Regions from separate parts of the Desulfosporosinus sp. Tol-M2 genome, predicted to be linked through region 4. Evidence: riboswitches for the same ligand, from Rfam matches in the RefSeq annotation. Region 4 holds a riboswitch; each other region holds the start of a gene.
The links. Region 4 has a riboswitch for cobalamin ahead of cobT (nicotinate-nucleotide--dimethylbenzimidazole phosphoribosyltransferase). Riboswitches for the same ligand answer to the same signal wherever they lie in the genome.
Positions count from the first base shown of each region.

Region 1: it holds a riboswitch for cobalamin, as region 4 does, so the genes downstream of both, AC6I5A_RS14080 (ribonucleoside triphosphate reductase) here and cobT (nicotinate-nucleotide--dimethylbenzimidazole phosphoribosyltransferase) in region 4, are expected to answer to the same signal.
Region 2: it holds a riboswitch for cobalamin, as region 4 does, so the genes downstream of both, AC6I5A_RS02600 (bifunctional cobalt-precorrin-7 (C(5))-methyltransferase/cobalt-precorrin-6B (C(15))-methyltransferase) here and cobT (nicotinate-nucleotide--dimethylbenzimidazole phosphoribosyltransferase) in region 4, are expected to answer to the same signal.
Region 3: it holds a riboswitch for cobalamin, as region 4 does, so the genes downstream of both, AC6I5A_RS14110 (energy-coupling factor ABC transporter permease) here and cobT (nicotinate-nucleotide--dimethylbenzimidazole phosphoribosyltransferase) in region 4, are expected to answer to the same signal.

Region 1 covers NZ_JCAIJG010000195.1:2,854-12,120, reverse strand. Annotated here, with positions in the region: gene AC6I5A_RS14090 (precorrin-6A/cobalt-precorrin-6A reductase) at 103-828, shown strand; gene AC6I5A_RS14085 (undecaprenyl-diphosphate phosphatase) at 1,013-1,819, shown strand; cobalamin riboswitch at 1,912-2,096, shown strand; gene AC6I5A_RS14080 (ribonucleoside triphosphate reductase) at 2,223-4,310, shown strand; gene AC6I5A_RS14075 (anaerobic ribonucleoside-triphosphate reductase activating protein) at 4,307-4,999, shown strand; gene AC6I5A_RS14070 (coproporphyrinogen III oxidase family protein) at 5,020-6,303, shown strand; partial or broken gene metE (5-methyltetrahydropteroyltriglutamate--homocysteine S-methyltransferase) at 6,445-8,719, shown strand; gene metF (methylenetetrahydrofolate reductase [NAD(P)H]) at 8,706-9,267, shown strand, end outside.
Region 2 covers NZ_JCAIJG010000039.1:55,069-64,335, reverse strand. Annotated here, with positions in the region: gene AC6I5A_RS02615 (cobalamin biosynthesis protein) at 1-750, opposite strand, end outside; gene cobM (precorrin-4 C(11)-methyltransferase) at 873-1,661, opposite strand; gene cobI (precorrin-2 C(20)-methyltransferase) at 1,642-2,379, opposite strand; gene AC6I5A_RS02600 (bifunctional cobalt-precorrin-7 (C(5))-methyltransferase/cobalt-precorrin-6B (C(15))-methyltransferase) at 2,376-3,593, opposite strand; cobalamin riboswitch at 3,913-4,092, opposite strand; gene kamA (lysine 2,3-aminomutase) at 4,321-5,604, shown strand; gene ablB (putative beta-lysine N-acetyltransferase) at 5,597-6,463, shown strand; gene cbiD (cobalt-precorrin-5B (C(1))-methyltransferase CbiD) at 6,411-7,550, opposite strand; gene AC6I5A_RS02580 (CBS domain-containing protein) at 7,795-8,217, shown strand; gene AC6I5A_RS02575 (DUF1540 domain-containing protein) at 8,296-8,484, shown strand; gene AC6I5A_RS02570 (4Fe-4S dicluster domain-containing protein) at 8,906-9,121, shown strand; gene AC6I5A_RS02565 (2-oxoacid:acceptor oxidoreductase subunit alpha) at 9,114-9,267, shown strand, end outside.
Region 3 covers NZ_JCAIJG010000195.1:12,580-17,171, reverse strand. Annotated here, with positions in the region: partial or broken gene AC6I5A_RS14115 (DDE transposase) at 1-1,523, shown strand, start outside; cobalamin riboswitch at 1,696-1,879, shown strand; gene AC6I5A_RS14110 (energy-coupling factor ABC transporter permease) at 2,274-3,080, shown strand; gene AC6I5A_RS14105 (energy-coupling factor ABC transporter substrate-binding protein) at 3,077-3,373, shown strand; gene cbiQ (cobalt ECF transporter T component CbiQ) at 3,370-4,140, shown strand; gene AC6I5A_RS14095 (energy-coupling factor ABC transporter ATP-binding protein) at 4,144-4,592, shown strand, end outside.
Region 4 covers NZ_JCAIJG010000061.1:556-7,393, forward strand. Annotated here, with positions in the region: partial or broken gene AC6I5A_RS04210 (ribonucleotide reductase barrel domain-containing protein) at 1-651, opposite strand, end outside; gene nrdR (transcriptional regulator NrdR) at 717-1,202, opposite strand; partial or broken gene AC6I5A_RS04220 (asparagine synthetase B family protein) at 1,498-2,223, shown strand; cobalamin riboswitch at 2,255-2,430, shown strand; gene cobT (nicotinate-nucleotide--dimethylbenzimidazole phosphoribosyltransferase) at 2,540-3,619, shown strand; gene cobU (bifunctional adenosylcobinamide kinase/adenosylcobinamide-phosphate guanylyltransferase) at 3,672-4,262, shown strand; gene cobS (adenosylcobinamide-GDP ribazoletransferase) at 4,268-5,011, shown strand; gene AC6I5A_RS04240 (HD domain-containing protein) at 5,258-5,755, shown strand; gene AC6I5A_RS04245 (TVP38/TMEM64 family protein) at 6,014-6,667, shown strand; partial or broken gene AC6I5A_RS04250 (GDSL-type esterase/lipase family protein) at 6,675-6,838, opposite strand, start outside.

The DNA of each region.
Region 1 (9,267 bases), on a different contig from region 4:
AGTTGTCATTGATCACAACACTAATACAGTAAGATCGTAGTTTTTATTACACTCGTTTTATCTTTAGTTGAACGAGTTCACTACGGCTTTGGAGGAAAAAACATGATCATGCTTTTGGGCGAAACTGTGGCGGCACGTGAGATTAGTAAATGCCTCGACACTAGAGGGCTTAAATTCATACGGGTACAAACCTGGACAGCTTGGACCGGCACTGAGGCACCTTCATTAATCCTTGATGCCAGCCATCCTTCCAGCAGCGTGAAGTTGGCCCCTTTACGCCAATGGTGTGAGCAGCAGGGCGTTCCTTATTTAAGGCTCGAAAGACCGGAGACTGTCATTCCAGACAGCTTATTAATATATCCAGTTTGTACCTGGGAGGAAGTTTTGCTCAAATTAGAACAGCGAGTCGGTGCAGTACATAAAGATAAAGGACGATTAGTAACGATTTTCGTGACGACGGGTAGCCACCAACTGGAAAGCATCGTGCAAGCTGACTTTGCTCGTTATGCTCGTTTAGTTGTTAGGGTTCTTCCGGAAGGACGGTTAGTCCAAAAATGTCAGGATATGGGTATCTTACCGAAAGATATCGTAGCAATGCAGGGACAATTTTCTAAAGAAATTAACAAAGCGCTCTTTAAATTCTATGGAGCAGATATTCTATTGACCAGAGATAGTGGATCTGCCGGGGGTACAGATACAAAAATTTCGGCAGCCTTAGAATTAGGGATAGAGATAGTCCTTTTGAAAAGAACTAAGACGAATGATGGTTTGATGGTGAATAATGTCAAAGAATTACTGGATTGGGTTGAGACAAATAGCCCAAAATGATTTACTAGCTTGAGGAAATCTGAAGCAGATAATATTAATGTTGGTTAAATAATGCTCCTGATTGCATATGCAACATTTGCGTCAGTGTTGTATTTATGTTGTAATTAGTATTTAATTAAGGAGCCGAGTAAAGTAGTAAGGAGAAGGTTTTGAACAGAAATACTGGTTGAAACGAGATGATGCTATGAACGATTTTCTCAGTGCTTTGATTTTAGGAATTGTCGAGGGAATTACCGAATTTCTTCCTATTTCCTCTACGGGACACCTAATTATAGTGAACCAGTTTGTAGGGTTCACTGAACAATTTGCGAATATGTTTGACGTGGTAATACAACTAGGCGCTATTCTTTCGGTGGTTGTCTACTTTTGGAAAAGACTTATTCCATTAGGCTTTAACAAATCATCAGACAATCAAGGTATATTTGACCTGTGGAAAAAGACTCTCGTTGGGGTGATCCCTGCACTTGGAATAGGATTTCTAGTAGGAAAATACATAGAAGAACTTTTATTTAATACGACAGTTGTAGCAATTGCCCTAATCGTAGGGGGGCTGATTCTATTGTACATTGAAAACAAGAGACCCTCAGTTCGAATTAGCTCAATACAACATCTGAGTTACAAAACTGCTTTCCTCATCGGTCTTATTCAGTGTTTAGCAATGATACCTGGTACCTCGCGCTCGGCAGCGACCATAATTGGGGCAATGTTATTAGGCGCAACAAGAGTTGTTGCCGCTGAATTCTCCTTCTTTTTGGCAATTCCTACTATGTTTGCCGCTTCGGCTTACTCATTCTTCAAAAATAGCATGTTCTTGACGGCGCACGAGTTAATTGTTGTTGCTTGTGGATTTTTCGTTTCATTTATTGTGGCCTGGATGGTAATTGCAGGATTCATGAATTATATCAGCAAAAGGGATTTTAAACCGTTTGCTTATTATAGAATTGTGCTTGGTATATTCGTGCTTATCTATTTTGGCTTCCTTCAGTCCTGATCCAGCCTTGCAAAAGAGCGCCTCGTATGTTGAAATTAATAACTAACTTCATGATTGACAGATTAGGCTAACATAGGATAGCATGGAGACAATCGAATAGCAGAAATAAAGGTGCGAGTACTTAGCGTACAGCTTAAAAGGGAAGCAGGTTGAAGTCCTGCACGGTCCCGCCACTGTAACGGGGAGATGTTTCATGACAGGCCACTGGTGCATACTGGGAAGGCGTGAAGCATTAATGAACCCAAGTCAGAAGACCTGCCTTTATCCATGAACCGGTTACTCTACGAGCGATAGGGGGGGTTCTTAAGTTCCTTTAATTATATGTATTCAGGGATATACATAGCCTCTTGGCGCTCAGCGTCAAGGGGCTTTTCAATTGAAATAATTGGAGGTTGATTAACTGATGCTCACCGGAATTATGAAAAGGGATGGCCGAATTGAGGCTTTTAAGCAAGAGAAGATCGTGCAGGCTATTTTTAAGGCAGCCAAAGCTTGCGGCGGAGCGGACTATGAGCGGGCTGAGGAAATAGGCGGACAGGTAGCCGATATCTTAAACACTAATTTCAGGGACAAGCTGCCGGATGTAGAATCAATCCAGGATCTCGTGGAGAAAGCGCTGATTGAAAACGGACATGCCAAAACAGCGAAGGCTTTTATACTTTATCGGCAAAAAAGGAAAAGCACCCGGGAGATGGAAGCGCTGGTCGGCGCGACCATTGGCATGTTTTCCGACTATCTGGGCGATAAGGATTGGCAAATTTGTGAAAATGCCAACACCCAGAAGAGTATTAACGGTTTAAACAATTATATCCGCGAAGCCTTTACCAAAAAGTATTGGCTTTATGAAATCTATCCGCAGGAGGTGCGGGAGGCGCATGAAAACGGCGATTGCCATATTCATGACTTGGGCTTTTTTGGACCCTATTGCGCGGGTTGGGATTTACGACAGCTCCTGCTGGATGGCTTCGGAGGAGTACCCGGCAAGGTGGAGAGCGGTCCGGCCAAACACTTGCGTTCTTTCCTGGGGCAAATCGTAAATTCTACCTTTACTACTCAAGGAGAAACTGCCGGGGCACAGGCTTGGTCAAGCTTTGATACTTTTTGCGCGCCTTTTATCCGGCATGACCAAATGACCTTTTCTCAAGTCAAACAGTGTTTGCAGGAATTTGTTTTTAATATCAATGTTCCCACCCGCGTTGGCTTTCAGTGCCCCTTTTCCAATCTGACGTTGGACATCAGGGTGCCTGCTACGCTGAAAGATGAGCAGGTGATCATTAGCGGAACCTATACCGAGGCCAAATACGGAGATTTTCAGAACGAGTTGGATCTGTTCAACTTGGCCTTCTGTGAAGTTATGCTGGAAGGAGATGCCAAGGGAAGAGTATTTACGTTCCCGATTCCCACCCTGAATATTACCAAAGACTTTGCTTGGGAGAGCCCGGTAGCGGATGCCTTTATGAGAATTACTTGCAAGTATGGAATTCCTTATTTCGCTAATTATAACAACTCAGATCTGTCCCCCGAAGATGCCGTATCTATGTGCTGTCGGTTAAGGCTGGATACCGGTGAACTTCGCAAAAGAGGCGGGGGTTTGTTCGGAAGCAATCCGCTCACGGGCTCAATTGGGGTAGTTACGATTAACTTGCCCAGATTAGGCTATTTAGCCAAGACCAAACAGGAATTTTTGCAAGGCCTGAAAAAAATGGCTGAAATCGGGCGCACTGCCTTGGAGATTAAGCGGAAAATTATTGAGCAGCAGTCAGAAAAGGGACTGTATCCCTATTCATGTTCGTATTTGAGACCGGCCAAGGAACGGACTGGGGAGTATTGGCACAATCATTTCAGTACGCTCGGCATTGTCGGCATGCATGAAGCGTTGCTGAATTTCATGGGCCAAGGGATTGAAACTGCGGAAGGTCAGGAGTTTTCCGTGGAGGTTATGCACTATTTACGGGCGCTCTTGGTAAAATTTCAACGGGAGACCGGAAACGTCTACAATTTGGAAGCGACGCCGGCGGAGGGAACAGCCTATCGTCTGGCGATGTTGGATACGAAAAGGTATGACTCCATTATTACCGCCGGCGCGCAAGTACCTTATTATTCCAACTCCACCCAACTTCCGGTAGGGTATACTGATGACCTTTTTGAGGTTTTGGAGCTGCAGGATGAATTGCAGTCTCTTTACACCGGGGGAACGGTGCAGCACCTGTATCTGGGTGAAGCGGTGGAAGATCTGCAGGTTTGCAAGCGGCTGATTCAAAAAATCTTCGCCAAATATAAAATTCCCTACATCTCCATTACGCCGACCTTCAGTATCTGCGACGCCCACGGCTATATCCGCGGAGAACATTTCAGCTGTCCCGAATGTGGCGCCGAGGCTGAAGTATGGTCCAGAGTGACAGGCTACCTGAGACCGGTCCAGAACTATAATCTGGGGAAGAAAGAAGAGTATAAACAGAGGAAAAAATTCATCATGCCGGAAGTGGGATGATGAATATAGCAGGATTAATAAAAACTTCCTTTGTTGATTATCCGGGTAAGATCGCGTCGGTGGTTTTTACCCAGGGCTGCAATTTGCGCTGCGGTTATTGTCACAATCATAGTCTTATCGAAAAAAATGATGCTTCAACCGGTATCCAGCCGGAGGAAGTTTTCAAATTCCTTGCGAAAAGAAACGAAATGATTGATGCAGTGGTGATCAGCGGCGGAGAACCGACTTTGCAAAAGAATCTTCACGTATTTATTGAAGAATTGAAAGCCAGGAGTTTGCTCGTCAAGCTGGATACAAACGGAACAAATCCGGATATTTTGAGAACGTTACTCGAAGATGAGCTGCTGGATTTTATCGCCATGGATATAAAGGCCCCGTTCAGCAAATATGCCGGAATTACAGGGACAAGCCGGTTGGAGTTAGTGTCAATTCGGGAAAGTGTGGAAGTCATTAAAAATAGCGGACTGGCTTATGAGTTCAGGACGACGCTATGCCCCGAACTCGAAGCAGCTGATTTGTCAAGCATAATAATAGATTTTGGAGTTGCTTCCAATTATGTGCTGCAGCGCTGCAGAAGCACGGATTTTAATAAAACAACCAGGAACAAGCAGGATTTGCAGAGCTTACTGCAATGGTCTAAAGAAAACTGGTCCTTCTTAGCTTTTCGAGGGTTTGAAGGGTTAAATTAAGAATTAAGGAGTGGCCGGAGATGTTGACTGAAAGATTCGTTGCCTTTGCAGTCAGGAAAAAACTTGATAGATATCTGCGTTTTGATCCCCATGCGTCTAGTGAGCTTCCTTTAATTATGAATAATAAGAAACCCCTGATGATGTATGTGCATATTCCTTTTTGCGAGGAGCTTTGCCCCTATTGTTCTTTTCATCGGGTAACATTCCGCGAAGATCTGGCCAGAGCTTATTTCTCCGCACTGAAAAAAGAGATTTTCATGTACAAGGAACGGGGTTATAATTTTGAAGCTCTTTATATTGGAGGCGGGACACCGACGGTTTTAATGGCTGAGCTGGTAGAGATTATCGAGTTGATTAAGAGCTGTTTTGATGTTCAAGAAATCTCTGTCGAGACTAATCCTGATCATTTGGACATGAGCCGTATACGGGCCCTGCGGGATATTGGCGTAGGCCGTTTATCTGTGGGTGTGCAATCCTTTAACGATGAAATATTGAAAGCAACTGACCGCTATTATAAATATGGAAGCGGCAGTGAAGTAATGGAGAAAATTGCTGAGCTGCAAGGCTATTTTCCGACCTTTAATGTGGATATGATCTTTAATTTTCCCGTCCAGACTGCAGAAACGCTAAAGCGCGACCTTGAAATCATTCGCGCTTTAAAAGTTGATCAGGTGACCTATTATCCCCTTATGGTAGCAACTTCAACCCGGAAAAATGTCGAAAAAAAATTAGGGCGCGTTGACGACGAGCGGGGAAGGCCTTTTTATGAGCTTATTACCGAAGCGCTTAGTGAAGACTACCAGCCAAGTACGGCCTGGTGCTTTAATCGCAAAAATCCTACCTGGCTTCAAACGGCAAAATTTAACGATACAGGTATAATTGATGAATATGTGATCAATTATGATCAATATGCAGGGATAGGCAGTGGCGCTTTAGGATACCTTGAGGGCAGCATTTACGCCAATACCTTTAATATTCCTGAATATATTCAACGAGTTGAGAGGGGCGAGTTCCCGATCATTGCGCGGCGCGACTTAAGCCTGCGGGAGAGATTGTTATATGATTTTCTGATGCGGTTTTTTGGCCTTTCCCTTGATTTGGAACAGATGAGCAAAAAACATGGTGTTAACGCCGCTGCGTACCTTTTACCGGAGATTTTGTTCTTTACGATGGTTGGCGGCATCAAGCAAAGTGAGGAAAAAACCCTGCTTAAGACCAAGGATCAATACTATTGGGTAATTATGATGAGGGAATTTTTCACCGCAGTCAATAACTTCCGTGACTACTGTCGTTCCATGACTTAACTTCGTATTGCTTTATCCGCAGGATCTGCAGCGATTGTCCCATAGAAAAAAACTATGCAATCAAATAGAAAACGAGTGTTACCCTACGGTGTTACTTTTGTACTACACTTAATACATTACAAATCGAAAGGGTGAACACTTATGAAAACAGCAATTATCGGATATCCTCGCGTAGGAAGTCTAAGAGAATTAAAATTTGCTGCTGAGAGATATTTCAGAAAAGAAATTACAGCGGAAGAATTGCAGAAAACAGCAAAAGCCCTCCGTAAATCATATTGGAGCATTCAGCGTGAAAACGGAAATGACTTCATTCCGTCAAACGACTTTTCTTTTTACGACAACATGCTTGACACAGCATGCCTGCTGAATGTCGTTCCCGAAAGATATAAGGCTCTGAACCTCTCTCTGCTCGATACCTATTTTGCGGCGGCAAAGGGCTATCAAAGCGAAAAAGGCGATGTAAAAGCACTTGCTATGAAAAAGTGGTTCAATACGAACTATCACTATATTGTTCCCGAAATCGATGACTGTACCGAAATATCTCTTGTAGGTTCAAAGCCATTTGACGAGTTTAACGAAGCACGTAAGTTTGGGATCAGCACAAAGCCTGTTATTCCTGGCGCACTAACATTTTTAAAGCTTGTGCGATTTACGGGTAAAAAGAATATTTCCGACTTCACAGATACGGTAATTAAGGCTTATCGCGAAATCCTCACGAAATTCGATCAGCTTGGCGCAGAGTGGGTACCAGTTCGACGAGCCTTATCTTGTAAGAGATTTGACCGCTGATGATACCGTACTTTTCACCAGGCTTTACAGACAAATCCTTTCTGCAAAGGGAAATGTCAGTGTACTTTTACAGACCTATTTTGGCGACATTCGTGACTGCTATATTGAAGTGACAAGCCTTGCTTTTGACGGGGTAGGCCTTGATTTTGTCGAGGGGAAGCAGTCGCTTGCACTTGTAAAGGCAAACGGTTTTCCGAGTGATAAAATTCTGTTTGCAGGCGTTGTAAACGGTAAAAATATCTGGCGTAACAGCTATGCAAAGACGCTTGATATTATTGGTGAATTGCAAAAACACTGCGACAATATAGTGTTGAATACATCCTGTTCATTGCTCCATGTTCCGTATACGCTGAAAAACGAAACAAAGCTGGCGGATGAATACAAAAAGTATTTCGTATTTGCAGAGGAAAAGCTGGCGGAGCTTGCGGAACTGAAAAATATTTTATCTGCAGATAAACCAATGGAAACTGATGTATATGTCCGCAACGCAGCACTTTTCAATGAAAGTAGAAATTGCTCCAATTCTGATATTCAAGCAAAGGTATCCGCACTTCTGGATAAGGATTTCATAAGACTTCCGGTATTTGCAGAGCGTGAAAAAATCCAAAGTAAAGAATTCAACTTGCCACTTTTTCCGACAACTACAATCGGCTCGTTCCCACAGACTGCCGAAGTAAAAGCAAACCGTTCCTCTTTCAAAAGCGGGAAAATTACAGAAGCGCAGTACACTGATTTCAACAAGCAGAAAATCGCGGAATGCGTTGCCTTACAGGAAAAAATTGGGCTTGATGTGCTTGCTCACGGTGAATTTGAACGAAACGATATGGTTGAGTATTTCGGTGAATGTCTTGACGGTTATATCTTTACGGAAAAAGCGTGGGTGCAGTCCTATGGCACACGCTGTGTCAAGCCGCCTGTTGTTTGGGGTGACATTTCCCGTGCCAAGCCTATGACTGTTGCCTATTCTGTCTATGCGCAGAGCATTATCAAGAAGCCGATGAAAGGTATGCTCACTGGACCCGTTACCATTCTTAACTGGTCGTTTCCCCGAGAAGATATTTCATTGAAGGAATGTGCATATCAGATTGGTCTGGCAATCCGCGAAGAAGTCCTCGACCTTGAAGCAAACGGTATTAAGATTATTCAGGTTGACGAAGCCGCTTTCCGGGAAAAGCTCCCTTTGCGTAAATCAGATTGGAGAAGTGATTATCTTGACTGGGCAATTCCTGCGTTCAGGATGGTTCACAGCGGCGTCAAGGCGGAAACGCAAATTCATACGCATATGTGTTACAGTGAATTTAACGATATTATCCGGGATATTGACAATATGGACGCTGATGTGATTACCTTTGAGGCGTCACGTTCAGACCTTACTATTTTGACCGCTCTGGAAGAAAACAATTTCAGAACACATGTCGGCCCTGGCGTTTATGATATTCATTCGTCGAGAATCCCAGGCGTAGAGGAGATCAAGGCGGCGCTAAACAAAATGCTTGAAAAAATCCCGGCGGAAAAGCTATGGGTTAACCCCGACTGCGGATTGAAAACGAGAGGAAATGCCGAAACTGTGCCGAGCCTTGAACATCTGGTGCAGGCGGCAAAGGAAATCAGAAATGAAAACTGCTGAACTTTTTAAAATTAAACAAGTGCTGTCGTTCGAGATATTCCCACCCAAACGGACTGCCTCAATCGATACGATGTACAGTACTCTTGACGAACTGAAAGATCTTCACCCCGATTTTATCAGTGTGACCTATGGTGCAGGAGGAAGTGCAAACAACAACGCAACTCTTGAAATCGCCTCTGCAATCAAAAACAGTTACGGCATGGAAAGCGTTGCCCATCTGCCGGGTATCAATCTTTCACAAGAGGATGTGTTGTTTCTGCTCAATGGTTTGAAACGGAACGGTATTGAGAACATTCTTGCGCTCAGGGGAGATATCAATCCCGACATCAAGCCTTGCGGTGATTTCAAATACGCAAGTGAGCTGGTTTCGTTTATCAAGGAACATGGGAATTTCAATATTATCAGCGCGTGCTATCCGGAAGGACATCCTGAGAGCAACAGCATGATTAACGATATTCGAAACCTCAAACACAAGGTCGACGCAGGAACAGACCAGCTTATCACACAGCTTTTTCTCGACAACAGCTATTATTATGCTTTTCAGGAAA
Region 2 (9,267 bases), on a different contig from region 4:
GATCTGTTCAATTGCCAACGTGATTCCCTCTAAAACAGCCTCAGTGGAAATTCCCCGCCGGCATCCAACCCCAACACTCAAGGTGGGTGGAACTAAATAGATGAGATCATCCCTAATAGTTCGGCCCGGAAAAGGACTAATTATCACATTGGCTGCTTCTTTCTCTTGGTCTGACAAGAACTGATAATGCTCATCGTTAATCCAAGCCTCTTCCGGTTTCAAGGGGTAAATGCTCCATATTTTGAGATAACCTTGTTCTAAAAGCAAGCTATTGACAGTTGGTAAATGGTCAAGAGGTTCAACTTTCCAACCATACCTGCGGGCATACTCATCGGGCGCAACTAAGCCCCGAACATCGGTCGCTGTCGTAATAACCGCTTGAGCCCCAATCTGACAGGCAAGATGATTTGCCCAAGTATTTGCGCCACCCAAATGTCCGGAAAGTAAAGGGATAATGAACTTCCCCTCCTCATCTAAGACAAGCACCGCCGGATCCCGATCTTTGCCTTCGATAAGGGAAGCGATTTGGCGTACCACAATTCCTGTAGCCATGACGAAAATGAGAACAGCATACTCCTGCCATAGTCCCGGGACGATATCCCCCAAACGCCGAAACAGATGCAATTGCGGTCGAGGGTGCCCTTCCCCTTCTCCGTGATCCTTGTTTGAACCGAGTGTTTTCTCGTGAATATAGAGTTCCTGAACGACTGTGCCCGGAAGTTTCTCTCCAATACGCCGGACTGTGGCCATCCCTCGGTCAGTTAACGATACAAGTGCAATATTCGTTTTTGTGTTTGGGTTTGTATTTGCGTTTGGGGCTGCGATTGCGTTCGGGTTTGTGTTTGCGTTTGGGTTTGCCTTATCGTTTTTATTCACGTTTCAGTACCTTGCCGATAGTTGTGTGTAAAAGTCGGGTTATAGAGCTTTGAACGAGCATACCCATTAGCGGGATCTAAAAAATCGCCTACCAGGATTTGGGCCTGTTTGCGGATTCCCACCGTTTTAACTTTTTCTACGATGGTTTCCAATGTTCCCTGCAGAACCTCTTCATCTGGCCAACTCGCTTTAGAAATTACGGCTATCGGGGTAGAGGCAGGGTAACCACCTTCCAGCAAGGCTTCGACAACTGAGTGCATATCCTGAACACTTAAGAAAATTGCCATACTGGCTTGGTGTTTCGCCAAGTTGGCTAGTGCTTCACGCTCCGGTACAGGGGTCCTTCCCGCCAAGCGGGTGAGAATCAACGTTTGGCTGATATCCGGCAGAGTAAATTCACGTTTAACCGCCGCAGCGGCCGCAAACACCGAACTGACTCCAGGAATGACGGAATACGGAATATATTGCTTGTCTAAGTAGTCGAATTGTTCCTTAATTGCCCCGAACATACTGGGATCACCCGTATGGAGACGAACAATAGTTTCCCCTCGCCTTGTCCCCTCATCCATCAAATCTACTACTTCCTCGAGCGTTAGGTAAGCACTGTCATGAACAGGTGTTCCCGGGTGGCAAAGTCCGAGCAACTCCGGGTTGACTAAAGAGCCGGCGTAAATCACCCGGTCCGCCCTCTCCAGCGCACGTGCACCTTTGACCGTTATTAGTTCCGGATCACCCGGACCGGCACCAACGAAAATTACTTGGCCGTTAGTTTTTCTCCGGCTCACTGTTTTCCCTCCCCAACAAATCTTGTTTGACAAGTAACAAACTGAGATAATCAATTTTGTCGGATGTGAAATCCTGAGGTTTTGGTTGCCAGCAGATTCTCTCGCTAGCTTGTCCGAGGCGAGTTAACAAGACTGCTTTTCTCTTGAGCCCTTCGAGCAGCGTCAAAATCTCAGGCAGCCTTCGGGAGACTTTCATAAAGACTAAATTGGGGAAATTGAGAAACTCCCCTACGTCTTCGGTACTTGGCAAGATTAGGAGGGGCTCATCCCCTGTGGCAAGAGGCAAGTTAATCCTGGCTGCCGCTGCAGACATAGCTGTAATGCCCGGCACTGTTGCAATACACTCCTGAGGCAGTTCTTCTTGAAGAATGTTAAGCAGGTAACTGTAAGTACTATAAAGCGAAGGATCCCCCAGCGTGATAAAGGCGACGGATTTGCCCTGTTTCAGTTCGGCCAGGAGAGTTTGCGCCCCATCTTGCCAGGCCTTTACTAAAACCTGCTGATCCGCAGTCATGGGCATTTCGAGTTTGACTAGGCGGACATTGGCTGGACAATATATTTTAGCTATATCCCAGGCCACACTTTCCCGGTCAAGCTTGGATTTGGGAATAGCAACCAGATCGACTGATTTCAAAACATCAACAGCCTGCAATGTTAAGAGACGAGGATCACCGGGACCGACCCCAACTCCAAAGAATTTTCCCCATGTTGTATTCATAAAGCTTCCCCTTTTCGTGCTGATAATATAAAAATTGGGTTCAAAGCCTGGGCCATATGCAGTGTTTGTACCGCTTTCCAACGGATTGCTTGAATTGAAACGATATCGATATCCTGATAGTTAAGGTCTGTCAGCAGATTCAATCCTTGAGCCACTGTTTCGATCGTCACCGCTGTGATTACGATTCTTCCACCTGCAACAAGAGGAACAGTTTCTAAGATTTCTGCTAAACGCCCATTACTCCCACCAATAATACAGACACCGACTGGGGGAAGCTCCCCGAAGACATCCGGCGCAGTTCCGGGAATCAGATACAGATTTGATACGCCAAACTTACGCTGATTGGCCAAAATAAGAGCTTGAGCCTCTGGATTATGTTCAATCGCATATACTACGCCCTCAGAAGCGAGACCGGCGGCTTCTATACTAATACTTCCGGTACCGGCTCCAATATCCACGACACGATCGTATTTTAATATTTGGGCTTTGGCGAGTACTTGCACACGAATTTCCGCCTTGGTCAGGGGAACATTTCCCCGTAGGAACTCTTCGTCTGAAATCCCTATCCGGCATCCATTGCCTTGCTGAGTGGGTTGCTGCTTATCCGGGTAGAGAATAACAATAGCATTCTTTAACAACGTCTTTTCCTGAGCCAACTGCTCTGCATCCATTGACGCCCAAAATTCCTCGGGATAAGCAAGAGCATTCCCGATCAGGATCTGTGGATTATAACCGCGCTCCAGATAGTGCTGTGCGATTTTCTGGGGAGTATTTTCCCCACCGGTTAGAACCGCTGTAGGACTAGTTATCATCTGAGGCAGTACGGTCAACTCTCGACCGTGAACGCTGGCAAAGGTTGCCTCCTGCCAAGGAAGCCCCGCTCTGGCAAAAGCGAATTGCAGAGAACTGATCCCAGGATAGACGTCGATTCTCTCCTCCGGAAATTCTTTCTTCAGTCTGGGTAATAAACTGAAAAACCCAGGGTCGCCGGAGACTAAAACCCCGACGACTCTCCCTTCCGGAAGTGCGTTTCTAATCACTTCAATACTGCCGTCTAGATCAACTGATAGGTCATACCGGCGTCCTGAAAAATCCGGAAAGAGTTTCAGTGCCCTTGAACCTCCAACTAATACATCGCAGTGCTTAACAAGTTCAGTGATTGCCGGCGGCAACCATTCCGGCCGCCCAGGTCCGACGCCGATCACTTGTAACATATAATAAACCTTCTTCCCTGGATTTTATTTAAGTCTCGTAGAAACCAAACGTTTATCCAATCGTAAGACTCCCACTTCTACAAGAGGGAGAGGTACACCTTATTCTGCTTCGGTGGGGGTAGACTCCGACTTCGCCGCTAAGAATTCCTTTTGGGACGTGCGGCTTCGGCAAAACCCTCCACTGGAGGCTTTCGTCACCGAAGACTCGATGTTCAACTTTAGTTGAACGAGTTCACTAATGGATGGGTAAATAAAAATACGAACCGGAGCGGCTCGTATGTTTACCTTAAAAAAACACACATCACCTATCGCCCGTAGGTCTGTGATATTTCTCAAGGCAGGTTTTCTGGCTTCATATCATCATTCTCTACCCATCATGGTAATAACTCGCGGGATAAATGAGAACTCCTTGTTTACAGTGGCGGGACCGCGTCGGACTTTCGCCGACTTCCCCTTTTTAATCCTCTAGCGCAGAGGAACCTTAAGCATAACGCTATTAAATTCACGAGTGGTGTATTCGACGAACATTCGTTTATTATTATATACCAAGTTCTTTCTGATAGAAAGAAGTTAGGAAAAACTTAAGTGAACCAGCATGAATTTCTCGTGGGTTATTACCTTAGAAAAATATTGATGGATAAAGTTTACATATCTAAGGGTTGACATTTGCTATATGACAACTTATTATATATATACAGGTTGTTAGTCTAACGGGGAGGTTGAACTAATGAATGCACAACAACGAAAATTATGGCTTCATATAAGTGATGAGCAATGGAATGATTGGCATTGGCAAATGTCCAACCGAATCACAACCCAGGAAGGATTACTTGAATTTATGTCTCTTCCCTCTGAGGAAGCTGAACAAATTAAACGTTGTCTGAAAAATTTCCGCATGGCCATTACGCCTTACTATTTTTCCATGATGGATCCCCAGGATCCGGAGTGCCCGATCAGAAAACAAGCAATTCCTTCGATCCACGAATTGAGCAAATCCTCATGCGATTTAGACGACCCGCTGCATGAAGAAATCGATTCGCCGGTACCTGGCCTGACGCACCGCTATCCTGACCGAGTTCTGCTGCTGGTGACGGATCAATGCTCAATGTACTGCAGACATTGCACCAGAAGACGAATGGCGGGACAAAACGACCAAGCTTTGCCGCTCAATCGATTTAAGCTCGCCTTGGAATATATCCGGTCCAACCCTCAGATACGTGATGTACTGATATCCGGAGGAGATCCATTTACCCTTTCCGATGACCGTTTGGAGTATATCCTGTCCAATCTTCGTTCTATTCCAAACGTCGAGATTATACGGATCGGGACAAGAACCCCGGTTGTTCTCCCTATGCGCATAACAGATCACCTCATCGAGGTTTTGCAAAAATACCACCCACTTTGGATTAACACACACTTCAATCATCCTCAAGAGCTTACCGTTGAAGCCCTTAATGCCCTGGCTAAACTGGTTAATGCCGGTATTCCGCTTGGTAACCAAACAGTTTTGCTTAAAGGAATTAATGATTGTCCTGTCACTATGAAAAAACTGGTTCATGAGCTCGTAAAATGCAGGGTAAGACCATACTACTTGTACCAATGCGATTTATCCACCGGCATTGAGCATTTCCGGACATCTGTCAGCACAGGTTTAGAAATAATTGAAATGCTCAGGGGACATACCTCCGGTTTCGCTGTTCCAACCTTCGTTGTCGATGCACCGGGAGGTGGTGGTAAAATCCCTCTGCAGCCCAACTATTTAATCTCGCAATCCAATGACAGAGTCATACTGCGCAATTATGAAGGAGTCATTAGTGTATATCAAGAACCTGAAGATAAAACAAGCAGTTGTAAAACATGCACAAAGAACTGTTTCAGCTCTAAAACTCGCCAGATTGGTCTTGCTAAATTGCTGAAAGGTAAGCTGATTAGTCTGACACCTCAAGAAAATATCCGCCTGGAGAGAAGAAAAATAATATCCAGTCGTCGCAGAGGTGAAGCAAATGCTTAACACGACGAGCCCTGTGAGTTTCTTTAACCCCATTACTGATGAGAGGAATAAACGGCTGGTTGTCAACGGCTACGCACAAGGAACCAAGCCTTCATTATTCGGGCCGCATCTTATTCATTTAGCCTTAACAAGGAAGCTGGAAAAAATATGGCTCTGGGCATTACCTGCCGATATTTCTGAATTTATGCAATACGGCTTTCGTATCGAAGGCAGCCTCTTCCGTGGTAACTATGAGGAATTCGCTGTTAGCTTAGCCTATTATGTTAGTGAGTCAAGAGGTCATTCTCATAAGTTGCAAGCAGAGATAAATATTATCCATAACGTAAGAACGGTACCGCTTAAACGCTCAGAACATTTGCCTCCTGGAATAGAATTAAAACTCTTAAATGAATCCTACGCCCAACGAATATCCCAAATATTAACACGGGTTTTTATAAGTTATCCCTCCCCGGTAGAAAATCCTCAATATATCCGCTCCCTAATACAGGATGGGATTATTTTTGCCGGGGCATTATCAAAAAATCAGCTGGTTAGTGTGGCGGCAGCTTACCCTGATCCAATTCTTAACCGTTGCGAAATGACGGATTGTGCAACTTTAGAAGATTATCGGGGACTTTCATTATCCGAAAGTTTACTCTGGTTATTAGAGCAGGAAGTAAATAATGGCTCATTCATCATATATACTTTGGCACGCGCCCAGTCCTACGGAATGAACAGAGTGTTTCACAAACTTGGGTATAGCTATCAAGGGTGCCTGATTAACAATTGCCATATCGCAGGTTCCTTTGAGGACATGAATATCTGGGTTAGCTCGAACTCTTCGGTCCAACTGACCACACCCAGACTTGTTCTTCCATAATTTTTCGAGCTCTCGTATCCCACCCAACCGGTTGTCCGTTCAATAACGTCATGACCGTTCCAACGCTTAGCTGTCCATAAGTGAACGCCTGAGCTCTAACACTCGCCAAGTGTGCTAAATGATGAAGCAACTTTTGCTCCCCAAGGCGCAAGAGCTCTGAAGCGGCCCCTTCAGTCGTTGGAAACTCCGCCAGATATTTCAAAGTATCTTTATTAATCCCTGCTAGTGCGGCATGCGCCAGTAATATTTCCATTCGAGCATCTGCGACACGATTATGGGTCTGGAAAATTCCGCCCGATACTTTAATAAGCTTTCCTATGTGACCCAATAAAATAACCTGTTCAATCCTCCTGTAGACCGCTTCTTCCAATAGAAAGCCTATATAGTTACCCATTTGGATTATAGCTTCAGCTGGGATCTTAAAACGCTCTCTCGCGACTCTATATCCATAGTGTCCTGGAGTGAGCACGATGGTTTTATGTCCATAAGCCACTGCCTGGTCCAATTCCGGTAGAATAGAAGTTTTAAACGCCTCCTCGGACATCGGCCGGACTATTCCACTTGTTCCAAGAATAGAAATTCCTCCGACAATCCCCAGCCTGGGATTAAGGGTGCCCATAGCAACGGCTTCCCCGACAGGGACCTCAATAATAATTTCCAGTTCTTCTTTTGGAAAGACCTCCCGAACCGCTTCACGGATCATTCTCCGTGGCACAGGGTTAATAGCGCTCTCCCCAACCTCAATGGCTAAGCCTTTTTTAGTGATGGTCCCAACCCCATGACCTCCTCGGATGTAAACCTCTCCCAGAGGAGAAATATAGCGCGCGGTTGCATGGATCTCAAGCCCATGCGTAATATCCGTATCATCCCCGCCGTCTTTCACAATACATGCCCTGGCTTCAGGATATCCGGTTTTACCCCCGTGGATGGGCATTATTAAACGTGCGGAATTCGGCAGGGGAATCTCTACTCGCTCGGGTAAACCGTCCCCTTGGAGGAGCAGACAGGCTGCTTTGGCAGCACCGGCTGCACAACTTCCTGTGCTGTATCCTTCACGCCATGTATGTCGATCTTTATCTCGTGCCATAGTTTCTCTCCCACATCAAATTTATCATTTAGTATTAGATATTTAGCTCGGTATATAATGAAAGTATAAGTTATGTAGGGTACCTGTGCAAACCACTTATGCTTCCAGAAAGTATAAACTAACTGTTACCGGTCAGTTTATACTTTCTGACTAGTATTAGAAAAGCCTGCAAGAATATCTTGTATGCTTTTTAGTCAAAATGTTAATACTAGCTATGGAAAAAATCATTAGGAGGGGCTGAAGTATGAAGGTTCGAGATGTTATGACAAGTTCAGTCGATTGGGTTACTCCTGAAACCTCAGTTGTTGAAGTTGCACAGTTGATGAAGAAAGATGATGTAGGTTCTATTCCGATTTGTCAAGATAATAGCTTGATTGGCATTATTACAGACAGGGATATTGTTCTGAAAGTTGTTGCAGCAGGAGGAAATCCCAATAATATATCCGCCGGGGATATTATGAGTACAGATACTATTTGCGTGTCCGCTGATCAGGATGTACATGAGGCGGCGAATTTGATGTCGAAGTATCAAATTAGGAGGTTACCGGTCTTAGATAAGAGTAAATTAGTGGGAATTGTAGCCCTGGGTGATCTGGCCATTGAAAAAATTCACATTGATGAAGCAGGCGATGCACTTAGTAGTATATCGCAAGGGACTTACCATTAATTTAAGTTGAAAGTTATTCATAAAAACCAAACAATCCAGGAATATTAAATGTTGAATTAACTTGAAGGAGGAATCCAAATGTCAAATCAAGTAAAAAAAATGCCGCAACCTAACGGTGGGATCAAATGTTATGTTAACACATGTCATTTTTATGGTTCAGGCGATCATTGTCATGCTGACAAGATCGAAGTTCAATCTCGTAACTCCAGTAGCTCTGAAATGACAGACTGTGCGACCTATCTCTCTTTAAACGTCTTGAATTATTAAGGACAGGTTATCCTTATACCACTAAGCTTTTGGGTTACAGTCAACTGGAAATTGGTAACTGAACAATTACCAGATCCCATATGTGTAACAATAACTTTTACCCAAACCGGGAATTTAAGGGGGTGTAACGAATATTTAAGTTTGTTGCACCCCCTCTTCATTTGCAAAATCTTGATTATCTGAAGGAATAGGTTAAGCTTTTCCGATTCCTTTCTCCGATCTCTTTGTTTTCTCCGCTTGGGTGCTAAGATAAGAAGGTATTCGCTCTGTTGACCTAGAAGTATAAAGGAATAAATATGCAGCGCCACTTCCCTGGAAAGTGAGTGAATTAGTTAAGAAGCGTTGACTTGAGAAAAGTGACCGTACGCAGAGCATTTATTCCAGGATTAATGTCCGGAAAGCATAAGGAGATGTTAAGGTTTTGGTACTGGCGATACAGACTGCTACCGTTTTGGTCAGTGAGAATTGGTGTAAGAGGTGCGGAATATGCATAGCATTTTGTCCTAATAAAGTGCTGGAAAACGACGAATCCGGGAGGGTTGTGGTTGCCAAACCAGAACAGTGCATAGCCTGTAAGATTTGTGAACGTCTTTGCCCTGACTTTGCCATCAATATTGAGGTGACTATAGATGAATAAAGCTAGATTAATGCAAGGAAATGAAGCCGTAGCAGAAGGGGCTTTAGCGGCCGGGGTTCTTTTTTACGCAGGATACCCGATCACTCCTTCCACTGAAATAGCTGAAATAATGGCCGAAAGATTGCCTTTTATCGGTGGTACTTTTA
Region 3 (4,592 bases), on a different contig from region 4:
TTGATGAGAAACTATTTGAGCCCCTCTATTCCAGCGATAATGGACGTCCGAATTTTCCGATCAATATCCTAGTGGCTCTGGAAATCATCAAACATCTAAAGAATTATACGGATGAAGTCCTTTTTGACGCCTTTGCCTACGACTTTCAAATTTCCTATGCCGTTGGCCTCCGTAATATCGGAGAACGGTATTTTGCGCGCAGAACCTTCTATGAATTTCGAGCCAGACTATATCAATACACCTTGGATCATCCCAAAGAAGGGGATGTGATCTTTCAACAGTTTGAAACACTCGTCCAACACTTCATTAAAGTCGCTCAACTGGATACCGACGAACAGAGAATGGATTCAACTCAGGTCATGTCGAACATCAAACGGGCTGGACGTCTCGCCTTGGCTTATGATGTTTTACTTCAAGCCATCAAGGTCTGTCCGCCAGAGATTCTTAGCTCGGACCTTTTAGAAGTCTTAGATTCCCATTACAAGACAACCCTCCTCTACAAATTAAAAGATACCGAAGTCTCATCACGTCTAGAAAAACTCTTGAATTCAGGAGGTGAACTCAGCCAACTTGTGAAGGATAACGTGGAACTTCAACTGCGTTCAGAATTTCAGGTACTCGTTCGCTTTTTGAAAGAACAAACGATTTATGATGACCAACGCAAAGTACGGCTGGCTAAAGAAAACAAGGATATCGCCGCGGGTTCCCTTCAATCAGCCTTTGATTCAGAGGCAACGTTTCGGAAAAAGGCGGGCAAAAATCATGTCGGCTATGCGGTCAATCTCATAGAGACCTGCGCAGAGGCTAATCCCGTTCAAATTGTGACGGATTTCCAGGTGGAACCGAATAGCACAAGTGATGTCTTAATGGCGGATCAAAGTCTTGAAAGACTTCAAAAAAGCACTCCCGTGAAAGACCTTTACGTAGATGGGGGATATTATAGTAGCGAACTCGTTAAAAAAGCGGAACGTCTTGGAGCAAAACTCCATTATACGGATATGACCGGACGAAAGGCTTTCTCAAACAAACTGCCTTATAGCGCCTTTAACATTAAAAACTTTGAATCGATCCTGAACTGTCCAAACTCACAAAAACCAACGCGGAGTGATTTTAACTCGCAGAGTGGCATCTTGAGTGCTCATTTTGACCGAAACATCTGCACTCAATGTCCCTTAAAGAATCAATGCCCCGTCAAGTTCCAAAAGAAGGATACCGTCTTGCGCTTCAACCAAAAAAGTCTTATCGCCGAAACTACCCGCTTAATCCTCATGGACAAGAAAGATCGCAACGAAAATGGTAGTAAACGTGCCGCGATTGAAGGAACGAATTCCGCCTTAAAGCGGGCTCGTGGAGCAGGCAAACTTAGAGTTCGTGGTTTAGTACGTTGTACCCTGACCATGGGATTAAAAACAATCGCTCATAACTTCCATCAGATCGTTCGTTTCTTACAAGGCGATACTCGTCAGAATAACAAAAACAAAAAAACTCGAGTCAAACTCCAAGGGGTCCTTGCGCCAATTTAGAGGAAATAACGGGTTAGAACGAAGGAATACCACTTAATAAGACGGCCAAGCAGACAATTATTCGAGATATTAGTGAAAGTTATGAATCACGACATCCATAAGATGGAAAAAACAGCTCAAATTTGCCTTCGGGTAAGAATTAGGTTGATATTTTCAGAGTTTCAGCACCAGAATCATTTATAGATGAGCAAGCGATTTTTCTAAGCCGAAAAATCATAACAGGGAAGCCGGTTTAAATCCGGCGCGGTCCCGCCACTGTAAAGGGGAGTTTGTGCCACATCCACTGAGGAAACTTGGGAAGGAGGCGCGAAACGAGGAACCTGAGCCAGGAGACCTGATTGCTCATATGCTCTACTCACGATGTATGGGTGGCAGGAATTTTTAAGTTCAGCCCTTCATATTTTGGAGGGCTTTTATATATCTTTAGGTATAACTTGATCCAATCGTAAGACTCCCACTTCTACAAGTGGGAGAGGTACACCTTATTCTGCTTCGGTGGGGGTAATGTTCAACTTTAGTTAAACGAGTTCACTAGTTTCCCGAGGGAAACTGACCTTAGGGGAAAAGTCTTGTTCAGGCGGGATCTGCTTTCAAAAATGCGAATGCGACTTGGAAGCGGAAGAGAACGCAGGGTTCGAGACAACCATCCATTGCTATCTTTGTGATGAGTGATGCGAGGTTGTCTCCTTATTTTTTATAGAATGGAGGAGAAAATGGAGTTGAGTCAATGAAGGATAGGCTGATGTTAAAATGAAAGGGGTCGATGTTATTATGAATTTGCGTATGATCAAACGAATTAGTTTCTTAATTGCCTATGTTTTGGCTGTCTATATCGTCTTTCCCAATAATGCTTATGCTATGCATATTATGGAAGGATTCTTGCCTTTCAACTGGGCCGCCTTCTGGTGGATCGCTATGATTCCGTTTGTTATCGCGGGGGTACGTTCTATTAAAAAAACAGTGACCGAACAGCCAAGTTTAAAAATGATGCTCGGTATGGCCGGAGCTTTTGCGTTTGTATTATCAGCTCTTAAAATTCCGTCCGTAACGGGTAGCTGCTCGCACCCAACAGGAGTGGGCTTTGGCGCTATACTATTCGGACCGGCGGCAATGACCGTCTTGGGGATGCTTGTCCTAATCTTTCAGGCGCTTCTCCTTGCTCATGGCGGAATAACAACCTTAGGTGCCAATACGTTCTCCATGGGAATTGTCGGTCCATTTGTCTCATACGGTATTTATAAAGGTACAAAAAAACTGGGAGCTCCTCTATGGCTATCTGTGTTCCTGTCAGCGACAATAGGCGATTTAATGACTTACATCACAACATCTTTTCAGTTGGGGCTGGCCTTTCCAGCGGCGACCGGGGGCGTAATGGCCTCTGCTCTGGAATTCATGGGCATCTTTTTCTTCACACAGCTGCCCTTAGCCATCAGCGAAGGTATCCTTACCGTTTTGGTCATTAATATCCTGAGTGCTTATAATCAGAAAGAGTTGGCAATTTTAGGTATATTTACCGGGAAAGAGTTATCTGCTAAAAAACAGGGGGTGAAAGCATGAAACCCATTGCCAAGAATGGAATCCTACTAGTCATTGTTGCTGCACTGGCCTTTGGTCCCCTTTTTCTGGCACGTAATGCCGAATTCGCCGGGGCCGATGTTCAAGCAGGAGAAGCAATCAACACGGTGGCTCCCGATTATGAACCTTGGTTTAACCCTTTCTATGAACCAGCGAGCGGTGAAGTCGAAACTTTCTTGTTTGCTCTGCAGGCAGCCATAGGAAGCGGAATCTTTTTTTACTTCTTAGGTTATTCAAAAGGAAAATTCAATGCGAGCAAGAAGGAACAAACTTGATTGACATAGATAGTTACGCCTATTGTAATAATTTAAAAACAGTCCACCCGGCGGAAAAATCTCTTTTCGCGCTGATGAGCGTGCTGGCGTGTCTAACTGCTGCCACGCTCATCACCCCTCTGATCGTCCTGGCTTTAATGGCGGGGGGAATAGTCATCAAAGCAGGCATCCCCACTCGCATTTTTGTCAGACTAATGATTGTACCTCTTTCGTTTCTCCTGATCGGCGTTTTAACGATTGCTTTTTCGGTCTCGACTAATCCATCGGGATTTTGGCTCGCTCAAACCATTCATGGTCTTACCGTTGGAATACGTTACCCAGATTTCATCACAGCAGTTCACCTTTTTTTCAGATCGCTGGGCTCGGTTTCTTGTCTTTACTTTCTGGCACTGACTACTCCCATGACGGAGCTGATTACCGTACTCCATAAACTGAAGGTTCCTGTGCTTATCACCGAATTGATGGTGCTTATTTATCGCTTTATCTTTGTCTTTTTGGAAACAGCCTCCACGATTAGGCGTGCTCAGCTTTCACGTTCAGGCTACATCTCGATGAGAGCCTCTTTTCGTTCGTTGGGTCTGCTCTTTACAGCATTGTTAGGGAAAGTTTTTGTAAGATCCCAAGAACTATACAATGCCATGTCAGCGCGGGGTTACTCTGGGACGATTAAGGTACTGACCAAGGAACGTCCTGTCAGCTGCAGAAATTATCTGATTATCACGGGTTTGGAGATCCCTTTAATCTTATTGAATATACTTTGGAGGTAAAATATGTCGGAAATCATCCTTGAAGCCGTTGATTTAGAGTATTCTTATCCTGATGGCACAAAGGCATTGCACAATGTGAATTTGCAAGTTCATAAGGGGGATAAACTGGCCATTGTGGGATCGAACGGTGCTGGAAAATCCACGTTATTTATGCAATTTAACGGAATTTATCGTCCAAATTCAGGGTCAATAAATTACCAGGGACAAGAAATATCCTACAAAAACAAGGCGCTGATTGAATTGCGCAAAGAAGTGGGAATCGTCTTTCAAGATCCGGATAGTCAGCTTTTTTCCTCCAGTGTTTATCAGGATATCTCGTTTGGTCCTCTTAATCTGGGACTTTCAGAACAGGAAGTGAAAGCTAGAGTAAAACAAGCCTTGATCGATACGGAAACGACAGACCTCGAAGATAAACCAACTCATCTATTAAGTTATGGTCAAAAAAAACGAGT
Region 4 (6,838 bases):
CATAAAGTCTTCCGTGATCCCGACAGAAATGTTAAAGTTCGTAATCTCTTTATTTTCTTCTTTACAATGAATAAACTCCACAATATCCGGATGGTCCACCCGCAGAATTCCCATATTCGCGCCGCGCCGGGTTCCGCCTTGCTTAACCGCTTCCGTGGCGGAATTAAAAACCCGCAGAAAGGAAACCGGACCGGAGGCTACGCCGCCGGTTGAGCGAACCATGCTATTTTTCGGGCGCAAACGCGAAAAGCTAAAACCGGTCCCCCCACCGGATTTATGAATAATCGCGGCATTTTTGATGGCATCAAAAATTTCCTCCATGCTATCTTCAACCGGCAAAACAAAACAAGCGCTCAATTGTCCGAGATCCCGTCCGGCGTTCATCAAGGTCGGCGAATTGGGCATGAATTCAAGTTTCGCCATCATCGTATAAAATTCTTGAGCCAAGGCCTCGGTTTCTTTTTGGCTTTTGCCGTATTTATCCTCTTCAATTCCTGCAATCACACAGGCTACCCGATAAATCATATCTTCCGCAGTTTCAACCACTTGTCCGTCTGCTTGTTTTAAATATCGTTTTGCCAATACTACCTGCGCATTAGGCGTAAGCTTAGCGTTCAGCCAGGTTTTTGGCGCTTGTCCTTCGAAAATCAACGCGAATCCCCAACTTTCCATCATTACTTTCCATAATTACTTTCCATCATAACGTTCCATCATAACTATTCAATTTTGTCCTTCTTCTGTATAGTTCCCCGTTTGGCAATCAGCTCTTGCAACTCCTCCATAAAACGTTGTATATCCTGAAACTGTCGATAGACGGAAGCAAAACGTATGTAGGCAACTTCATCCAATCCAAACAGCTGTTCCAGCACAGCTTCCCCCACCTGAGCACTCGACACCTCACGCTCCGAACTGTTGCGCAGGATTATTTCTATTGCGTAAGCTGCCTCCTCAATTTGTTCCATGGTAATTGGCCTTTTTTCACAAGCCCTTAACATGCCGGACATCATTTTAGAGCGGGAAAATTCTTCGCGCCGTCCTTCTTTCTTAACCACAATGAGCGGAGAATCCTCAAATTTTTCGAAGGTGGTAAACCGACGCAAACAACGTTCACATTCCCTGCGTCTGCGGACTGCCGTGCCCTCTTCCACCTGACGTGAATCATTAACTTTAGTATCCTCGTTGCCGCAGAATGGACAATGCACAGCTTCACCCCCAACATATAGTATGTTTTTTATTTAACCACACTATATGTTGTGTGTCAAACTCATTTATAATCTATATTATCGTCTATATAACGCTTTTTTTCTCTCCCAGGACATATTTTTATCCAGTATCTCTTTCTTCCTTGTCTTTAGAAATACTATGTTGTCTTCATTTCGGCAAAAGGGCTGAATAACCCAGCCTCGTATCCGCGAACACCTCTCCTCAACCGGGCATAGAGTATTACTACCAAGGGTAATTGATAATACTTATCATTTCATACAAGGAGGGCTCTTTATGTGTGGTATTGTAGGTGTTGTGGATTGGAAACGTAATCTCACCCTCCAAAAAGATATCCTGGTTGGTATGACTCAAGCCCTTACACCCCGGGGACCGGATGCGGAAGGGTACTGGCTTTCCCCTCGTGCTGCTTTCGGCCACCGCAGACTTGTTGGCGTTGACCCCCAAGGAGGCCGTCAGCCGATGATTCGCCAACAAGGTGAAAATACTTTTGTCATGATCTATACTGGTGTACTTTATAACAAACCGGAAATCCGTCAAGAGCTGCTGAGTCGTAACTACCGTTTTGAAGGACATTCTGATACGGAAGCCTTACTTCTCTCCTACTTAGAATGGGGGCCTTCTTGCGTTGAGCGTTTGAACGGTATATTTGCCTTTGGCATCTGGGACAGTAGAGAACAGCAGTTATTTGTGGCGCGTGATCGCCTAGGGGTTAAGCCTCTCTTTTACAGCGAACAAACAAGTTCACTTGTTTTTTCTTCAGAACTTAAAGCCCTGCTTAAACACCCGGATATATCCCCCAATATCGGACAGGAAGGATCGGCTGAAGTCTTCTTTGTTGGCCCGGCACATACTCCCGGAGCAGGTGTTCACAAAGGAATTTCTGAGCTAGAACCCGGGCATGTTCTATTATATTCTGCGAATGGTTTGTACATTCGCAGGTACTGGGCCTTACCTGATAATGTCCATACCGATGGATCTCTTGATTTCAGGACATGTACTTGAGATAAGAAAATGATTGTGTTAAGCTGAAGAAAAATAAAGTCATTTAGGTGCCCTTTGGGAGAATAGGGAAGTTCGGTTGGAAACCGACGCGGACCCACCACTGTATTCGATGAGCTTTCGTAAAACCACTGGCCTTGGCTGGGAAGGTTACGAGTTTAGCAATGATTCGAGAGCCAGGAGACCTGCCTAAATGTTTACGTCTTCCCATAACTTGGGGAGCGGCGGTGATGACGGAAAAGTCCCGACCACAGGTTTATTTGTGGCTGGGCTTTACTTTTTCTACTAATTATAACAAAATAGAGGGGATCAAACCATGCAAAACTTATCCGCAGCTCAACTAAACGCACAACTTCAAACACTCATAGCAAGCATTACGGATCTTGACGAGGAGAGCATTGGGCAGATCGAAAAGCGCCTGGACTCACTCACCAAACCGCAGGGCAGCCTTGGACGGTTGGAATATTTGGCAAAGCAACTTGGCGGCATCCAACGAACCTCCAATCCTAAAATTCTGAAGAAATCCGTCCTCTTAATGGCCGGTGATCATGGAGTCGTCGCCGAAGGAGTCAGTGCGTTTCCCCAAGAAGTTACTTCCCAAATGATTTACAATATCCTGGGTGGCGGCGCTGCCATCAATGTTTTAGCTCGTCAGGCCAATGCGGAGGTTTTTTGTACTGATGTCGGAGTTGCCTTCCCCTTAGAAGGGGACATAATCCACAAACGTGTTGCCAACGGAACCCGGAATATGACCAAAGGCCCCGCTATGACCCGTCAACAAGCTCTGCAAGCTCTGCTGGTGGGCGCGGAAATTGCCGATGAAAAAATCCGTGCAGGCTATAATCTCTTAGCCACTGGAGACCTTGGAATCGGGAATACGACCCCCAGCACAGCTATCATTGCCCTCTTGACAAATTCCACCATTGAATCAGTCGTTGATCGAGGAACCGGGCTCGATGACGCCGGATTAAGCAAGAAACGGCATGCTATTAAAAAAGCAATTGAAATTAATCAGCCCGATCCACAGGACGCCCTCGACGTTCTAACTAAAGTAGGAGGCTTAGAAATCGCGGCGATAGCCGGTTCGATCCTGCAAGCTGCTGCCAGCCGTGTCCCTATCGTGATCGACGGTCTCATCTCGGCTGCCGGAGCACTCATAGCCGCGAAACTTGCCCCAAAAAGCACCGCCTTTATGATTCCCTCCCACAACTCAGTAGAAATTGGTCACTGTAAAGCCTTAACTGATCTGGGACTGGAGCCGGTACTTAACTTAAATATGAGACTTGGAGAAGGAACTGGAGCCGCCTTAACCTTTCATCTTATTGAAGCTGCCCTTCATATTCTCGAGGAAATGTCCACCTTCGCCGATGCCGGAGTCAGCGAACGGTCAATCTAACTTCCATATTCTTCATTAACAAATCCTAAAACACTGAAGCGGGTGAATGCTATTGTCTCAATTTACTCTCATCACAGGCGGCGCCCGGAGTGGCAAAAGCCGCTTTGCCGAACTTCTTGCCGCTCATGCAAAACGTCCCGTCATTTACATTGCTACCGCTCAAATAGGGGACGCAGAAATGGCCCTGCGCATCAAAAAGCACCGGCAACAACGTCCGTCCACTTGGCGGCTCATTGAAGAACCCCGGAACATTCGCGCTGCCTTGATTCAACTTAAAGACGAAGACGCGGTTATTCTTCTCGATTGTGTCACGCTCTGGCTAAGCAATCTTCTCTTAGCAGATAACCCACCGAAAGACCAGGATTCATTCAACAACGAACTTGAACCTCGAATCCTGGACACTGTAAAGGACGTCGCCCAACTAACCCGGGAGATTAAACCGCAAGTCATCTTTGTCTCCAACGAAGTAGGTCAAGGAATTGTTCCTGAGTACCCTTTGGCCCGGGCTTACCGGGATTTAGCCGGAAGGAGCAATCAAATTCTGGCTCAGAGTGCGGATCAGGTTTATTTGGTCGTGGCGGGTTTTCCCATGGAGATTAAACACCCCGGCGAGAAGCTGCTTGCTTCCCTGCTCAAGGAGTGATTAATTTGCGCGGCTTTCTCATTGCCCTTACCTTTCTGACCCGGCTCCCTTTACCTGCACCCAAAGTAGAAGTCACCTCGGAGGAATTTTCACTAAGTTATCGCTATTACCCCTTGGTCGGACTTATCATAGGACTACTCCTTTGGCTTCTGGCGAAAGCGTTGACTCTTTATTTCCCCGCCTTGGTTCTAGGTGCTCTCTTGTTGGTTGCTGAGTTAATGCTTACAGGGGGGCTCCATCTTGATGGGTTCATGGATAGTATGGATGGATTACTATCCGCCCGGAGTCCGGAACGTATTCTGGAGATCATGATGGACAGCCGAATTGGAGCTCATGCCTGCATGGCCCTCTTCGGCTTATTACTCCTCAAATTCGCCTTACTTGCCAGCCTGACTCCCCCTCAATTTTCCATCCTCCTTGTTATGCCCATGCTCTCACGCTGGGTATTTCAGATTGGGGTGGTCGGGTTTCCTTATGCCCGCCCCCAAGGACTGGGAAAAGGTATTCATGACACTACCCGCTGGATTCCTTTTCTTATCAATGGATGCTTAGTTTTGGGAGCCTCCTTTTTTCTCTCCGGATTTGCCGGACTTATCGCCTTTGGAGTATGTGTCATCACTGTGACCTTGCTTGCCTCCAGAATTTCCTCTCTCTTAGGGGGATTAACCGGAGACTTGTACGGAGCGTTTATCGAGCTTTCGGAAGTTGGGTGTTTACTGGCCGCTCTTCCCTTTCTCGGCAAAGCCTGACAAGACCCTCTCCATCCAACCAAAATATGAAGTTTATGACTATACTCAAGTAACGGATTCACCAAATGATAGTGTTAAGTAAACTAAAATTCCTAAGATGGAAAAAATGACCAGTTTCTATTAATTTACAACGCTCAACTTCTAAAGTATACTTAAAAAGTAACTATTTATAAGTCTAAAACTTCAAGCAAAAAAATTACCTCTGATAAAGGAAACGACACCCACTTAGCCAGGAAGGTGATATGATTGAGTTTAGCGGAACATGTTGATAACATTTTAAACCACGATGAATACAAGCAGTTGGCTTCATATACTCATCACAGGCCTTTTACAACCCTGGAGCACTCCCTCCGGGTCGCTCAAATTGCCTATAACTGGTCAATACGACTGGAAAGTACCCTTAAGTTAGATACTTTTGCAATCACCCGGGGCGCCCTCCTTCATGACTTTTTCTTATATGATTGGCATCACCTTAGACCCGAAGGAGCAAGATGGCATGGTTTTCGCCATCCTCGTATTGCCTGCGAGAATGCGGAACGTTGTTTTATCCTAAGCGAAAAGGAAAAGGATATTATTTTAAGCCATATGTGGCCACTCACCGTTCGCAGGCCCCGGAGCCGGGAAGCTTTTCTCGTTATGGTCGCTGATAAAGCGGCATCGATCCAGGAATTCAGATTTAAATTCAAACGCAACCTCCCATCCTCTGAGCGGTACACCACACTCCGTCTGGTAAAACATATGTGAATAAAAAACTCCCTTTCTGCTCTGATTAGTGACCGAAATAGTATGACATGCCTTGTTTTCTGGCATGTCATTTCTTATTGTCAGCCATGTGATAAAAACCCTTTGTAAGTTTCCGCCGTGCTAAAAAATTGAGAAAGCACTGAGAATCAGCGAAAACATATAGCTTTCGGCGCAGATCTGCACTAAACTAGAACAAGGGTCATTCTTTGAGGGATGACCCACGCATGGTGCAGTTTTTATTTTAAGGGAGGTTAACCGTTGACCAAGAAGTACTTCTCCTTAATGACGTTGCTAATTTCCCTCGCGATAGTGATTTTTCTTTATCCTAAGATGCAGCACCCTGCTGAATTACAGGCGTTCGTGACTCAGTGGGGATTATTAAGCATTTTTATTGACCTTGCTATAATAATGACTTTGGTTCTTTTTCCAGTGATGCCGTTTGTCTTAATGGCAGGGATTAACACCATTATTTACGGGTGGATCGGTGGTTTTATGCTTTCCCTTAGCGGGAGCTTGTTAGGCGCCTCTTTGGGTTTTTGGCTAGCACGTACGCTGGGACAAGAGTGGGCGCAGCCAAAGATGAAGAAGCTCGGAAAATGGGGCGCTCTGCTAAGAGGAAATAGCTTTTCCGTTGTCCTTCTCTCGCGACTTATTCCGGTACTTCCCTCTGCCGCAGTGAATTATGCTGCCGGCTTATCCCTTATGACCTTTCCTTCGTTCTTGTTAGCCTCCCTGCTCGGAAAATTTCCCATGATTATTTGGGAATCCTGGGTAGGGCATGATTTATGGCGAATCTCACATCATCCGGGTCGGCTATTGTTGGCCTTAGCGATCGGCGCTCTCCTGTTTGGATCAGTGGGACTCTATTGGTATTATTCTAAAAAGTTCCCCCAGCCACCTCACTTACGCTAAAACAAACTCAATACCTGGCAAACGCCTTTGCAATCACCCGATACCCGGCCGCGTTGGGATGCATGTAATCCGGGCCGATTAGATACCGTTCTTTTCCTCTGAGCGCACGACCTAAATTAACCACCACAAACCCATATCGTTTTGCCCAAGCGATAACTATGGCATTGGCAG